Regions from separate parts of the Rhodococcus cercidiphylli genome, predicted to be linked through region 2. Evidence: riboswitches for the same ligand, from Rfam matches in the RefSeq annotation. Region 2 holds a riboswitch; the other holds the start of a gene.

Region 1 (7,227 bases), on a different contig from region 2:
GGACTCGTCGGAGCCGCCGCCGGTCTCGGCAACTTCTCCGGCAACGCGCTCGGAGCCAGGATCAAGCTCGGCCGGCCGTCCCTGGTGGTTCTTCGCTGCACCCTCGCAGTCACGGTCGTGGCCGTCGTCGCCGCGGTCACCGACAGCCTGCTCACCGCAGCGGTGGCAGCGCTCGTCGCGTCGAGCGCCAGTGCACTCGCCAAGGTCTCCCTCGACGCGTCCCTGCAGGCCGATCTGCCGCCGGAATCGATCGCGTCGGGATTCGGCCGATCGGAAACCGTCATGCAGCTGTGCTGGGTCCTGGGCGGCACGCTCGGCGTGCTGCTCCCCACCGAGTACTGGCTCGGTTTCACCGTGGTCTCGGTGTTGCTTACGATCGGGCTCGTGCAGACATTCCTCACCTACCGCGGCAGATCACTTCTGCCCGGCTTCGGCGGCAACCGCCCCGACCACGTCGAACAAGAAGTGTCCGACGGTTCCTTCGGCGAAAACGTGACCAAGTGAATCTCGCTCCCCGCACCAAGAAGATCGCGGCCCTGGTCGCCGCAGGTCTGCTCGTCGTCGCCGTTGCCTTCGTCGCGGTACTCGCGCTGCTGATCGGGAACGCGCCGGACAAGGAACCGACCGTCTCCGCCTACGCCAACGGCCGAGCCGTCGACGTGGAGCCGTACCTGTACTGCGCCGTCAGCGACCCGCTGTGCACCAACGTCGGAGAAACCACCGAGATCCAGGTCGGCAAGGCCCCGACGGTGCAGCTCTCGCTTCCCGAGGCCGTCTACTCGGCACCGTGGGTGCTCGCCCTGGTCTACGGCGACGACGGCGGAAACGTCGTGGAGGACAGCGCGTTCAACGAACCGGGAACCAGGCTCAGCGTCACGGTGCCCACCAAGGACGACAGCGGCCGAACCCTGCTCGGGATCGAAGTGCGTCTGCCCACCGGCATCATCGACACCGACACCAATCAGGAGGGCTTCGTCAGCCACGCCATCTGGTCGATCGGCACGCTGCCGTAGGTCGTTCCCGAGATCAGCTGTCGAGCTCGCGGGCGACGGCCCGGACCACCTCGGAGATGCGTTGCGCGATCTTGCGGTCCGGGTACTTGCCCTTGCGGAGCTCGGGCTGCACCGTCGCTTCGAGCAGCGTGATCATGTCCTCGACCATCCCGTGCAGCTCGTCGGGAGTGTGCTTGCGCTCGACGGGTTCGCGGCGGGTGCTGCCGGTGTTCTGACGCACCGACGGCGCCGGCTCGAGCACCTTCAGGCTCAACGCCTGCGGTCCGCGACGGCCTGCGGCCATCCCGAACTCGACTCGCTGACCGGCTTTGAGGCCCTCGACGCCCTCGGGCAGCGCCGAGGAACGCACGTAGACGTCCTCGCCTTCCTCCTGCGAGAGGAATCCGAATCCCTTGTCGACGTCGTACCACTTCACCTTGCCGGTCGGCACTGAGCTCACCCGTTCATCTGTTGCTGTGACAGTTGCGTTGTCCGTGGGACCGATGTTCGGCCCGCACAAGTTTCGCGCCCCACGAGGACGTAGGACGCGAATACACCAGTCTAGCGCGGTGAGCCCGGATAGAGCATTCGAGTTGTTCACCGCACCGCGCTCTTCACAGCGTCGCGATTCGCACTACCGTGGTCGATGTGGACACAACGACCCGTAAGAGCAGCACCGCTCTGCTGCGCATCGCGCTGGCCCTGTTCGCGATCGGCCTCGTCGCCATCGTCGCGATCCTGATGTTTCCGATCTTCTCCGACGCGAAGCCCCCACTCGGGCTCTACCTGACGGCCATGTTCTCCGCGCCGACCGGCTTCGTGCTGGCGCTGGGGTACGCGCTGGCATCCGGACGACGGGCGCGCTGACCATGCGGTTGATACTGAACGTCATCTGGCTGGTCTTCGGCGGCCTGTGGCTGGCACTGGGCTACTTCCTCGCTGGGCTGCTGCTGTGCATCCTGATCGTGACCATTCCGTTCGGCATCGCGTCGTTCCGCATCGGCGTCTACGCGCTGTGGCCGTTCGGGTCGACGATCGTCGACAAGCCGGGGTCCGGATCCGGTGCGCTCGTCGGAAACGTGCTGTGGCTGATTCTGGCCGGTTGGTGGCTGGCCCTGACCCACGTGGTCACCGCCGTCGCGATGGCGATCACCATCATCGGCATCCCGTTGGCGATCGCGAACCTGAAGATGATCCCCGTGTCCCTGATGCCCCTCGGCAAGGACATCGTTGCCGTTCGGTGACCTCCGGAACCGGTTCCCGTCGATGTGACTTCCATCACATCACGCTCCGGTAACGGGCAGGCAACGGACAGGGGTTCAATGCCCGGCACGTCCACTAGCTGGGCCGACTCGAGCGACCCGAAAGAGGTACAAAATGTGCTCTCGGCGACGCCCCGAAATCGACAGTTACCAAATAGTGACGTAAGGCGGGAATTTCAGTACGGTCAGCAGCGGCCGGAAAGTTCGGCCGAATTCCGGCCCGCAGCGCCAAACCTCGTCCCGCGGGAACCGGAACACCCTCGACGATCACCCAGGGGACGAGGACGGGGGACCCACGTCCTCCACGGACAACCGGGAAGTTGTAGCGACTCACGAAGCCGCACCGACTTCCCTTGGGGTGAAGCCCAATTGCCCACTCGCAGGAGTGTGTGAGACGGCCGGGCTACCTCTCAGCCCGAACCCGACAGCTGACCTCGCAGGCGCGTGTGGAGAGGATTTCAACTCGTATGAGCGGACGTCATCGCAAGCCGAGCACCACTGGCAAGACCGTCGCAAAGGTCGCAGTCACCGGAGCCATCATGGGCACCGCGAGCATCGCCTTCACCGGCACCGCGAACGCGGCACCGGATTCCGACTGGGACCGCCTGGCACAGTGTGAAGCCGGCGGCAACTGGGGCATCAACACCGGCAACGGCTACCAGGGTGGGTTGCAGTTCTCCCCCAGCACCTGGAACGCGCACGGCGGCCAGCAGTACGCGGCCACGGCCAACCAGGCCAGCCGTGAAGAGCAGATCGCAGTCGCAGAGAAGGTCCTCGACTCGCAGGGCTGGGGCGCATGGCCGTCCTGCTCCTCGAGCCTCGGCCTGAACAGCGCGCCCACCGAGCGCAGTGTTCCGGTCACCCCCAAGGCACCGGAAGTTCCCGCGTTGCCCGACCTGACGTCCATCCCGGCAGTCGACAACTCGGCCGAGGTCGTCGAGGGCATCGTCACCGCCGTCCAGAACCTCACCAACGATCCGCAGATCGCCTCGTTCGTGCAGAACGCGGCTCAGGGCATCCAGCTCGATCCTCAGATCGTGAACTTCTACCAGGCCAACAAGGCATTCCTGCCCCAGTAAGCGCCCGGAGACGGTTCAGCTCGTACGAAAGAAGCCCCCGACGGATTGTCGGGGGCTTCTTCGTGCTCGAGGGCCGCAGCTAGCGATTGACCACGGTCACCGGATGGGCGTAGGGAAGGTCTTCGACGGGCAGCGGGAACTCGGTGTCCTCGCCGAAGGGCGACAAGCCACCCGAGCGAGCGGACGAGAGTTCGGTCACCGCGTGGTCACCGCGAGCGGTTTCCGGCCAGCCTGGATCGACATAGGGCTTCTTCGACTTGTTCACCATGCGCCTATTTTGACACCTGCCCTGCGGCAAGCACCAGCCCAGGTCTCTAATCTGATAGACGATGACCGACACGACTGCGCACCGACACACCGATACGCCCCCGGATCTGCCTCGATGGATCGCAGCTCGCAGCGACGCCGAGCTGATCAGGGCCATGTCGCTGCGTCCGGATCTGACCGCGCCGCCGCCCGCATCCCTTGCCGTACTGGCCGGACGGGCCGAGCAGCGCCGATCGATCCTGCACACCGCGGACACCCTCGACACCCTCGCTCTGACGGTCCTCGAGATCCTCGCCATAGAAGAGGCGTACGAGCGCCCCGTCACCCGCGCCGCGCTGCTGGCCGTGGTCGCCAAACGCGCACCGGCCAAGAGCGTGGACAAGGCACTGTCCCAGCTGCGCGAACGCCTGCTGGTGTGGGGCGATGCAGCAGGCTTCCGCATCAGCGCCGCAGCGGCGGACGCGGTGCCGTGGCGCATCGGTCGCGCACTCGACCCGGTGGACAACCTCACCGAGGCCCACATCACCGCGGCCCTGGCCGAACTCGGTGACGGCGAACGCGGCCTTCTCGACACCCTCGCCAGATCGTCCCCCACCGGCCGCACCCGCGACGCCGCACCGGGCACGCCGCCGGACCGACCCGTCCAGAAGCTGCTCGCCGCAGGCCTGCTGATCTGGTTGGACGAACAAACCGTCGAGCTGCCCGTCCAAGTGGGCCAGATCCTGCGCGGCGAACCGATGTCGGACCCGCGCTCGCTCGCCGAACCCAAACTCGACACCAACACGTATTCGCTCGCCGACGTCGACGCCGCTGCCGCAGGAGAGGCGCTGGAGCTGGGTCGGCACTGCGTCGCGGTGATCGAGGCACTGTCCGCTTCGCCTGCACCCGCTCTGAAGGCGGGCGGACTGGGAGTACGCGAGCTCCGCAAGATCACCAAGGCCACCGGCCTCGACGACGATCGAGTGAGCGTTCTCGTCGAGTTGCTGGCCGCCGCTCACCTCATCTCGAGCGGAACACCGGACCCGGTTCCTGCGTCCGACAACGGCGACGACTACTGGGCCCCGACACCGGCGGTCGAGGCCTGGCTCACCGCCGCCCCGGCAGCGCGCTGGCACACCCTGGCCTCGGCCTGGCTCGAAGTGCCGCGGGCACCCTGGGTCATCGGAATGCGTGACCCCAACGACAAACCCATCGCCGCCCTGTCCGAGGAAGTCCGCTCTCCGGCCGCACCGCGGGATCGACGCATGATCCTGGAGTTGCTCGCAGAACTCGGCAGCGGACACGCAGCGCAGCCCGCCGACCTCGCCCGCACCCTGGCCTGGCGTCGACCCCGGTGGTCCGGACGCTTCGGCGTCACACCCGTCGGACATGTTCTCGCCGAAGCCACCGCTCTCGGCATCGTCGCCCGCGGGGCGATCTCGACCCCGGGCCGCTCCCTGCTGCACGACGGCAATGCCGAGGCAGACATGCGTGCTGCCCTGCCCGAGCCCATCGACTACGTCCTGGTGCAAGCCGACCTCACGCTGGTGGCACCCGGCCCGCTCGAGCCGGACCTGCAGGATCGAATCGAACTGGTCGCCGACGTGGAATCCGCGGGCGCGGCCACGATGTACCGGATCAGCGACACCAGCCTGCGCCGCGCTCTCGATGTGGGACTGACCGCCTCCGAGCTGCACACGTTGTTCGCCACCCACTCGCGCACACCCGTGCCCCAGGCCTTGACCTATCTGATCGACGACGTGGCTCGTCGGCACGGCCGCCTACGCGCAGGCGTCGCCGCGTCGTTCGTCAGGTGCGAGGACCCGGCACTGCTGGCCGAGGTGCTGGCGTCCCCGGCAGCCGAATCGCTGGCCCTGCGAGCGCTGGCTCCGACCGTCGCGATCTCACAGGCCCCGCTCGCCGAAGTACTGACGGTGCTGAGCGGAGCAGGATTCGCGCCTGCGGGCGAGGACTCGTCCGGCACCATCGTCGATCTGCGTGCCCGCGGGTCGAGGGTGTCGGCGCGGCGGCCACGCCAGGCGTTCCGCACTCCGGCCGTCCCCACCGAGGAACAGCTGGGTTCGTTGGTGCGCGGGATGCGCGCTGCCGACAGAGCAGCAGGCAACGGCGGGGCCGTGGTGCGCGCCGACGGGTCTCGGGCCAGCAGCACCGCGACGATGACGCTGCTGCAGACCGCGGCGAAGGTCAAACGGAGCGTGAGCATCGGCTACGTCGACGCCCAGGGCGTGGCGACCCATCGCATCGTCGATCCGATCAGCATCGGCGGTGGCCAACTCGACGCGTTCGACCCCGCCACCGGTGGGGTTCGGCGCTTCACCCTGCATCGGATCACCTCGGTCGCATTGGTCGAGTAGACCGGGCTCACGTGCACGCACGCCCCTACCTGTGGACAATGGAGAAGTTGCGCTCTTTCGGGCGCAGCAGATGTCTCTAGGAGGAACCGTGACCGACGGCCCGCTGATCGTCCAGTCCGACAAAACTCTGTTGCTCGAGGTCGATCACGAACTCGCGGGTGCAGCGCGGGCGGCCATCGCACCGTTCGCGGAGCTCGAACGTGCCCCCGAGCACGTGCACACCTATCGCATCACCCCGCTGGCACTGTGGAACGCACGCGCCGCGGGCCACGACGCCGAACAGGTGGTCGACGCGCTGGTGAATTTCTCGCGTTACGCGGTGCCGCAGCCGTTGCTGGTCGACATCGTCGACACGATGGCGCGCTACGGCCGGTTGCAGTTGGTCAAGAGCCCGGTGCACGGCCTGGTGCTGATCAGCCTGGACCGCGCGGTGCTCACAGAGGTGATGCGCCACAAGAAGATTGCGCCCATGCTGGGCGCGATGGTCGACGAGGACACGGTGATCGTGCATCCGAGCGAGCGCGGCCACGTGAAGCAGATGTTGCTCAAGATCGGCTGGCCTGCCGAGGACCTCGCCGGCTACGTCGACGGCGAAGCTCACCCCATCGAGCTCGACACCGAGGGCGGCAACTGGACGCTGCGCGACTACCAGGAGATGGCGGCAGATTCGTTCTGGGCCGGCGGCTCGGGAGTCGTCGTACTGCCCTGTGGCGCAGGCAAGACGATGGTAGGCGCGGCCGCTATGGCCAGAGCCAAGGCCACCACGCTGATTCTGGTCACCAACACCGTCGCCGGTCGGCAGTGGAAGCGCGAACTCATTGCACGCACCTCGCTCACCGAGGAGGAGATCGGCGAGTATTCGGGCGAGCGCAAGGAGATTCGCCCTGTGACAATCGCCACGTACCAGGTGATCACGCGTCGTACCAAGGGTGAGTACAAGCACCTCGAGCTCTTCGATTCCCGCGACTGGGGATTGGTGATCTACGACGAGGTGCATCTGCTCCCCGCGCCGGTGTTCCGCATGACAGCCGATCTGCAGTCGCGTCGACGCCTCGGCCTCACCGCGACGCTCGTCCGTGAGGACGGCCGCGAGGGCGACGTCTTCTCGTTGATCGGGCCCAAGCGCTACGACGCACCGTGGAAGGACATCGAGGCACAGGGCTGGATCGCGCCGGCCGAGTGCATCGAGGTTCGCGTCACCCTCACCGATGCCGAGCGCATGTCGTACGCCGTGGCCGAGCCCGAGGAGCGCTACAAGCTGTGCTCGACGGCG
Region 2 (7,227 bases):
TCCCCGTCGTCGCCGACGTGTTCGCAGCCCGGGGCAGCTCGGTGCTCGTGGTCCGCGGTGACGACGGACTGGACGAGATCACACTGTCCACCACCACGACAGTGCACGTGGTGTCCGATGGTTCGGTGACCGTCGAGACGATCGACCCGCTCGACTACGGCATCGCCCGAGCGCCCATAGAAGCTCTCAGAGGTGGAGACGCCGAATTCAATGCCGCGGTGGCGCACCGAGTGTTCGCCGGAGAACAGGGCCCCGTCCGCGACGCCGTACTGCTCAATGCCGCCGCAGCCATGGCAGCGCACCACGGCGTGTCCGACGACCTCCACGCCCGAATCGAAGCCGGATTGGCCACTGCCGCAACAACAATCGATTCCGGTGCAGCAGCACGGCTACTCGCCGACTGGGGTCGATGCACCACCGAACTCGCCGGCTGACGAAGAGCGCGGCTACTCGCCTATCGAGAACCCGGCTTCGACATCGGCACTCGAATAGGACTGGAACGCAATGTGAGTGGTGGTGCTGCGCACCCCCCGCACACGATTGATGTGCTTGGTGATGACCTCTGCGATCGACGCATGATCACGAACTTTCACGATGGCGATCAGATCGACATCACCAGCACACGAATAGACCTCCGACACCCCGTCGACATCCGCAACGGCCTGCGCCGCTTCCGGAATCAAGTCGGCCTCGGCGTCGATCAAGACGATGGCATTGATCATGTGCGCTCCTCAAGCATCTCGAGCTCGGTGTCCGACGCGAGCTACCCCCAGACCCTAGTTGCTGCCGTACCCCGACAGTCGTCCCGCAGGCTCCACTCCTGACCTGAACAGTCGTTCCGCAGGCTCCACTCCTGAGCTGAACAGTCGTTCCGCAGGCTCCACTCCTGCCCTCGCGGCTTCTCTCGCCGTCCGACACCACGACTCCCACGAACCCGCCGACCGTGCCGGGCTGCAGTACCCACTGCTCGTGCGCACGATCCGGACTCCCTCCGTGCGCAGCCAGGCCGCAATAAGTCCGACTTCCTCCGGGGGCGCGCCGCGCAGCGGGGTCGTATCGGGCACCACCGTTTCGGCCGACGCGGTGATGGCATCGACGACGGGCATCGGATGCACTCCCCGCGGCGCGACGGCAGCGCCGGCCAGCCGGCCGAAGCGCACCACGATCAACTCCCACCCGCCGTCGGCCGTGCGCCTCGCCGCAACCAGTTCGGCAATGGCGGCCACTGCTGCCGATCGGTGCATCCGGCGCAGTGCATCGACGGTGATCGCAATTCTGTCGCGCAGACGGGCAGCCGTCTCGTACAGCTCCTTGTCTGCGAGCTCGGCGACGCGGCGGCGCATGGAGTAGAGAACGGCGTCGTCCTGGCCACACACCAGCGCGAGAAACTGCGTCGGGGCATCGGAGTACTCGTCGGCCGTCAACGGGCCGGACAGTGCCGCTGGGCAGCCTCCGACGTCGGTCGCCGGGCACTGGTCACCGTGTCGAACCGAGCGGGCCAGACGGCGAGTGCACGTACGCAGGCGGCAGAACTCCGCGACGAGCGCCGCGGCCTCTGCGGCGTCACCGCGAACCGAAAACGGTCCGAGACTGTTCGGTGCCGGGGTGCGGACGATCGACAGGCGAGGGAACGCCTCGTCGGTCAGGGTGATCCACCACCCTTTCCTGGGGAACTTCGAGCGGCGGTTGTACGGCGGGATGTGCGCCGAGAGCAGACGTAGCTCGCGGACTCCGGCTTCGAGCGCGTGTGCACACTCGACGTGGTCGACGCGGGTGGCCAGTGCGACCATCTCCTTCATCCGGCCTCGGGTCTCCGAGCCGGTGAAGTAGTTGCGCACGCGTCGTTTGAGGTTGTTGGACGTACCGACGTACAGCACCTCGTCGGACGGGCCGCGGAACAGATAGACGCCGGGTGTGCCGGGAAGATGGGCGGCCAGCCCGCGTTTGGCGCGCTGGCCGGCCGACACCGCAGGTAGGTAGTCGACCAACTCGGCGTAGCTGTGGACTCCCTGATTGCCCACGCGTTCGATGAGGCCGTGCAGAACGTCGACCGTGGCCCTGGCGTCGTCGAGCGCACGGTGGGTAGGCCTGGTGCCGGATCGGAACAGAGTCGACAGTGCGGACAGCTTCACCGACGGAGCTTCGTCGCGCGTCAGAACTCGGCGAGCCAGCTTGACCGTGCACAGCACCTGAAACCGTGGCCACGCGATGTCGAGACGGCTCGCGGCGGCCTTGAGGAATCCGGTGTCGAAGCCGGCGTTGTGCGCCACCAGTACCGAACCTCGTGCGAACTCGAGGAAACCGGGCAGAACCCGTTCGATGCGCGGCGCACCGATGAGCATCGCCGATGTGATGCCGGTCAGTTCCACGATGTACGGCGGAATGGACCTGCCCGGGTCGATCAACGTGGCGAACTCGCCGAGAATCTCGCCGCCTCGAACCTTGACTGCCCCGATTTCGGTGATGGCCTCGGTGTCCGCGCTACCGCCGGTGGTCTCGAGGTCGACGACGACGAACGTCGTCTCGTGCAGCGGGGTGTCGAGTTCGTCGAACGTCAGCTGGATGGGCAGGCTCACCGGGACGACGTTAGGGCCGACCTCCGACAAGAACGCTCATCGCGCCGTCCCACGTCGTCGTGTCACGGAACCTGTCGGTGCCCGTCGCTATCTTTCGCTGAGTCGGCCGATTCGGCCGCCGGAAACCGTAAAGAGACAAGGATCACAATGATCATCGATTGCAGTGACTGCCTGGTCCGTGACATCGCCTGCGCGGACTGCGTCGTGACGGTGCTTCTGGGGGCTCCGGGGATGCCGTCCGGGTCGGACGGACGGCGGGTCGGTCCGCCGTCTCGTATCACTCTCGAGCAGGAGGAACTCGGTGCCATGGGGGTGCTCGCCGATGTCGGTCTCGTGCCCACTCTCAAGCTCGTGGTGAACGACGACGACATCGCCGAGGTTCCTTTGTTATCGACTCGTGACACACCGGGGGATCAGCGCGCCGGCTAGCGAGAATCGAGCCGAATTCGCTCTCCTCGGCGAGTTGGGGTCGACACGGGGGTATGCCATTTCGTAACCTTCCTGAGACCTTGCGGAGTCTCGCCAGTCCAAACCGGAGTGGCGTCGCAAGTCACCGCCTAATCGTTCACTCGCGAGAGTGTTCGTACCGGGAACCCGATATCTACTGGGGTGAATCCCGCTGAGCCACCACATGGTGGCCGGTGGGTAGGGCTGCTCTTCCCAGCCCGAACCCGTCAGCTAACTCGGTCGGCGGACGATAGGAAGAAACGGAGCACCATCTTTCGTGGCGTCACAACTTTCCAACCGAACATTGCGGCGAGTCCTCGTAGCCGGAGCGCTCACGGCAGGCGTGGTCGTTCTTCCCGCTGCACCCGCAATGGCGGCCCCCCTCACCATTCCCGGCGTCGGAACCTTCGAGATTCCTGACATCCCGGGCCTTCCTCCCCTCAACCTTCCGGGTGTGCCCGCGCCGGGTGCGCCGTTGGCACCGCAGGTCACCCCGGCTGCGAAGGCCGTTCAGGCCGCAGAATCCAAGATCGGAGCACCGTACGTGTACGGCGCTTCGGGTCCGGATTCGTTCGACTGCTCGGGCCTCGTCCAGTGGGCGTACAAGCAGGCCGGCGTCAGCTTGCCTCGTACGAGCTACGACCAGGCCGCCGCAGGCACTCCGGTCTCGCGCGACAGCCTCGCCCCCGGCGACGTCGTCTCGTTCTACGACGGCTCGCACTCGGGCATCTACGTCGGCAACGGCAATGTCGTGCACGCATCCACGTCCGGCGTGCCGGTCAAGGTTGCCCCGCTCGACTCGATGCCGTTCGACGGTGCTCGCCGTTACTGACTCGAGCGATCGACGTTCGTTGTGAACCGACCGACAGGGTCGAGCCGTTCATCGGCTCGGCCCTGTCGGCGTATCCGGACACGGACTGCGCGACACGCCGGTTCGGTGGACAGGGAAGGATCCAGTTCGTAATCTGATCGAGACCTGGTCGATGTTTATTTTGTGACCTGTCACCTCGAACCCCCGTCGATTTCGGACCGTGTTCACGTCCGCGCCCGTAAGAGCATGGGTATGGTTCGTTTTCGGACTACTTTTCCAACCGTTGCCTCGGTCGAGGCAACATCTGTGAGGACGGAGAGTCGCTTTCCGTGGCGATATCGAGATCTACCCGAGCGTTGCGTACGGCCCGAAACTCGGTGGTTGCGCTCGCGCTGACCGCATGCATCGCCGTGGTGCCGACGACGACGGCAACCGCGCAGCCGGGATTCGGTTCGGCATCCGACGCGCAGACCGAACTCGCCGAGCTCTCTCGCCAGTCCGAGCAGACCACCGAATCTCTGCACGATGCTCAGATCGATCTCGACGCCAAGACCCAGCAGCAACTCGACGCTCAGGCCCTCGTCGACCAGAGCCGTGCCGCCGTGGACGCAGCGCAGGCGCAGTTGGAGCAGCTCAAACCGGCCATGGACAAGGTCGCCAACGTCAACTACCAGGGCGCGCGGACCAACCGACTGTTCGCCGTCATGGTCAGCGACTCACCACAGCAGTTGCTCGACCAGATGTCGGCGCTGGACGTGATCTCGGCGGAGACCGCCGACCAGGTCGCCCGATTCAAGCAGGCCAGCTCGGATGCAGAGACGGCCGAGCAGGCCGCGACGACGGCCGCCGAACAGGCACGCGTCGCCGCAGAGCAGGCCAAGGCCGTCAGCGACGATCTCCAGGCCAAGCAGAGTGAGCTGCAGGGACAGATAGCCGAGGTCATGGCCGCCTACAGTGCGCTCTCGTCCTCGGAGCAACTGTCTCTGGCCGGTTCGACCCTGCCCGACGGGTTCGACCCGTCCTCGATTCTGCAGAACCTGACGCCGGGATCGGGAGCCAGTGCGCTGCAGGCCGGCCTCACGCAGATCGGCAAGCCGTACGTCTGGGGCGCAACCGGTCCGGATGGCTTCGACTGCTCCGGGTTGGTCGTGTGGGCGTACAAGCAGGTGGGCAAGACGCTGCCGCGATCGAGTCAGGCGCAGGCGGCGGGCGGAACTCCGGTGGATCAGAAGGATCTGCAGCCCGGTGACGTCGTTCTGTTCTATCCGGACATCTCACACGTCGGAATTTATGCCGGAAACGGCAACGTGCTGCATGCCTCCACATTCGGTGTGCCCGTGAAGGTGCAGTCGATGGCATCGTTCCCGTACTACGGGGCGCGTCGATACTGAGGTCGTGTCTCGACGATCGACGAGTGGCGGCATGACCACCTCGAACCGACCATCCGGGTTGCACGTCATCCTCCGATCGTCATGGCGGCGCTGGCTTGTCGTCGTGGTCGTCGTGGTGGTCGCCGTCTCGGTCGTCCTGATTCACCGATTCGACGGCCCGCCCACGGCCGGGACCGCCGAGGTCACCGTCGGCCAGGACCCGCCGACCTACGATCAGCAGCGCCGCGCCGATGTGACCGTCCTCCTCGACCAGTGGGCGCGCGCGGTTCGTTCCGGTGATCTCGACGCACTGCGCGATGTGATGGATCCGCAGGCCGACCCCGGCTTCGTCGAAGCGCAGCTGCGCCGGGCAGCAGTGGTACCCGGCGTCCCCTTCGCGGAGTTCGGCTACGACCTGGGCGACGAGCCCGAGACCCCGGTGCCGCCGTCGATCGCAGCGGCGCTCGATTCCACCGATGTCTGGGCACCCGCGGTGTATCTGCGATACGCGATCACCGGCCCGGACGCATCGCCGACGCGTCGGCCGGTCTCACTCGTCGTCGCCGAGCGGGACGGTCGATGGCGGTTGGTCGACGACGCGGATCTGACCGAGTATCGACGCCAGACCTGGCGTGGGCCGTGGGACTTCGGCCCTCTCACCGTGCGTTCGGTGGCCACTGAAGCCGGGACATCTGTGGTCATGGGTCATCCGGACCGCGATGCGTTCGTGGAGAACCTTACGGCCGAACTTCCGTCGGCAATCGCGGCCGTGGCCGACTTCTGGGGAGACGACTGGGCGCGCGACGGGCTGATTTTCGTCGCATCCTCGGCGGAGGAGTTCGCCGAACTGACGGGGTCCGATCCGTCCACCGACGTGGCTGCGGTGACGGTGTCCGACGCGGTGGCGGCCGACGGCTCCCGTCCGACGGGTCAGCGGGTGGTGTTCGGTCCCGACGCCGCGTCGAGGTTGACGCCGTTCACCGTGCGCTCGGTTCTGCGGCACGAGTTGACACATGTGGCGGCGAGGGCGAGGACGTCCGACGGTACGGAGTTGTGGGTGTCGGAGGGGTTCGCCGACTATTCCGGGTATCGAGGGTCCGGTGCCGAGTTCGCGCAACTCGCACCCACTCTCGCGGCGATCGTGGCGGCGGGTGGGCCGCCGACGGTGCTGCCGAAGAACGAGGACTTCGGTGCCGGTGGTGCCCGGTCGAGTGTGGCCTACGAATCGGCCTGGTCGGTGTTCGCATTCGTGGCCGACCGGTTCGGGGAGTCGACCCTGCGTTCCCTGTACGAAGCGCTCGCGTCCGAGAGCCCCACCGATTCTGCATTCGAGTCTGTGCTGGGACTCGACCGGGCACAGTTCGTGTCCTCGTGGGGTGACTGGGTGGCTCGCCAGGCCCGCTGAGACGGGGCGCTACGGTTGACGCCATGCGTCGTACCCTGCTCGTGACGAACGACTTTCCTCCTCGCCCGGGTGGTATTCAGTCCTACTTGCACAGCTTCGCCTCGCAGCTGCCGGCCGACGAGCTGGTGGTCTACGCCCCCCGCTGGCGCGGCGACTCGCACGAGAAGTTCGATGCCAGGCAGCCTTTCGAGGTGATCCGGCATCCGACGACCCTGATGTTGCCGACTCCGCTCGTCGCGCGTCGTGCGGCTCGAATCCTGAAGTCCCGAGGCTGCGATTCGGTGTGGTTCGGTGCGTCGGCTCCGTTGGCAGTGATGTCGTCGTACCTGCGCAAGGCCGGGGCCGATCGCATCGTGGCGAGCACACACGGTCACGAGGTCGGATGGTCGATGGTGCCGGGCGGGCGGGCGACCCTGCGCACGATCGGCGAGAACACCGATGTGGTGACCTACGTCAGCAAGTACACCCGGGGGCGATTCAGTTCGGCGTTCGGGCGGACCGCCGCCCTCGAACATCTGCCGCCCGGTGTCGATACCGATCGCTTCGTGCCCGACGACGCAGCGCGAGCGGAACTTCGTGCCCGCTACGGCCTCGGTGATCGCCCCACCGTTCTGTGCC

Evidence for each region. Region 2 has a riboswitch for cyclic di-AMP ahead of R3P95_RS14060 (C40 family peptidase). Riboswitches for the same ligand answer to the same signal wherever they lie in the genome.
Region 1: it holds a riboswitch for cyclic di-AMP, as region 2 does, so the genes downstream of both, R3P95_RS10125 (resuscitation-promoting factor Rpf1 domain-containing protein) here and R3P95_RS14060 (C40 family peptidase) in region 2, are expected to answer to the same signal.

The regions. Positions count from the first base shown of each region.
Region 1 is NZ_JAWLKE010000003.1:627,358-634,584, reverse strand. Features, by position in the region: gene R3P95_RS10150 (MFS transporter) at 1-504, shown strand, start outside; gene R3P95_RS10145 (DUF2771 domain-containing protein) at 501-1,013, shown strand; gene R3P95_RS10140 (cold-shock protein) at 1,027-1,443, opposite strand; gene R3P95_RS10135 (hypothetical protein) at 1,641-1,859, shown strand; gene R3P95_RS10130 (YccF domain-containing protein) at 1,862-2,236, shown strand; cyclic di-AMP (ydaO/yuaA leader) riboswitch at 2,513-2,713, shown strand; gene R3P95_RS10125 (resuscitation-promoting factor Rpf1 domain-containing protein) at 2,722-3,333, shown strand; gene R3P95_RS10120 (hypothetical protein) at 3,413-3,601, opposite strand; gene R3P95_RS10115 (helicase-associated domain-containing protein) at 3,663-5,954, shown strand; gene R3P95_RS10110 (DNA repair helicase XPB) at 6,043-7,227, shown strand, end outside.
Region 2 is NZ_JAWLKE010000005.1:181,784-189,010, reverse strand. Features, by position in the region: gene trpD (anthranilate phosphoribosyltransferase) at 1-434, shown strand, start outside; gene R3P95_RS14075 (Lrp/AsnC family transcriptional regulator) at 447-722, opposite strand; gene R3P95_RS14070 (DEDD exonuclease domain-containing protein) at 777-2,576, opposite strand; gene R3P95_RS14065 (hypothetical protein) at 2,724-3,005, shown strand; cyclic di-AMP (ydaO/yuaA leader) riboswitch at 3,121-3,284, shown strand; gene R3P95_RS14060 (C40 family peptidase) at 3,301-3,855, shown strand; gene R3P95_RS14055 (C40 family peptidase) at 4,164-5,225, shown strand; gene R3P95_RS14050 (hypothetical protein) at 5,257-6,609, shown strand; gene R3P95_RS14045 (glycosyltransferase family 4 protein) at 6,633-7,227, shown strand, end outside.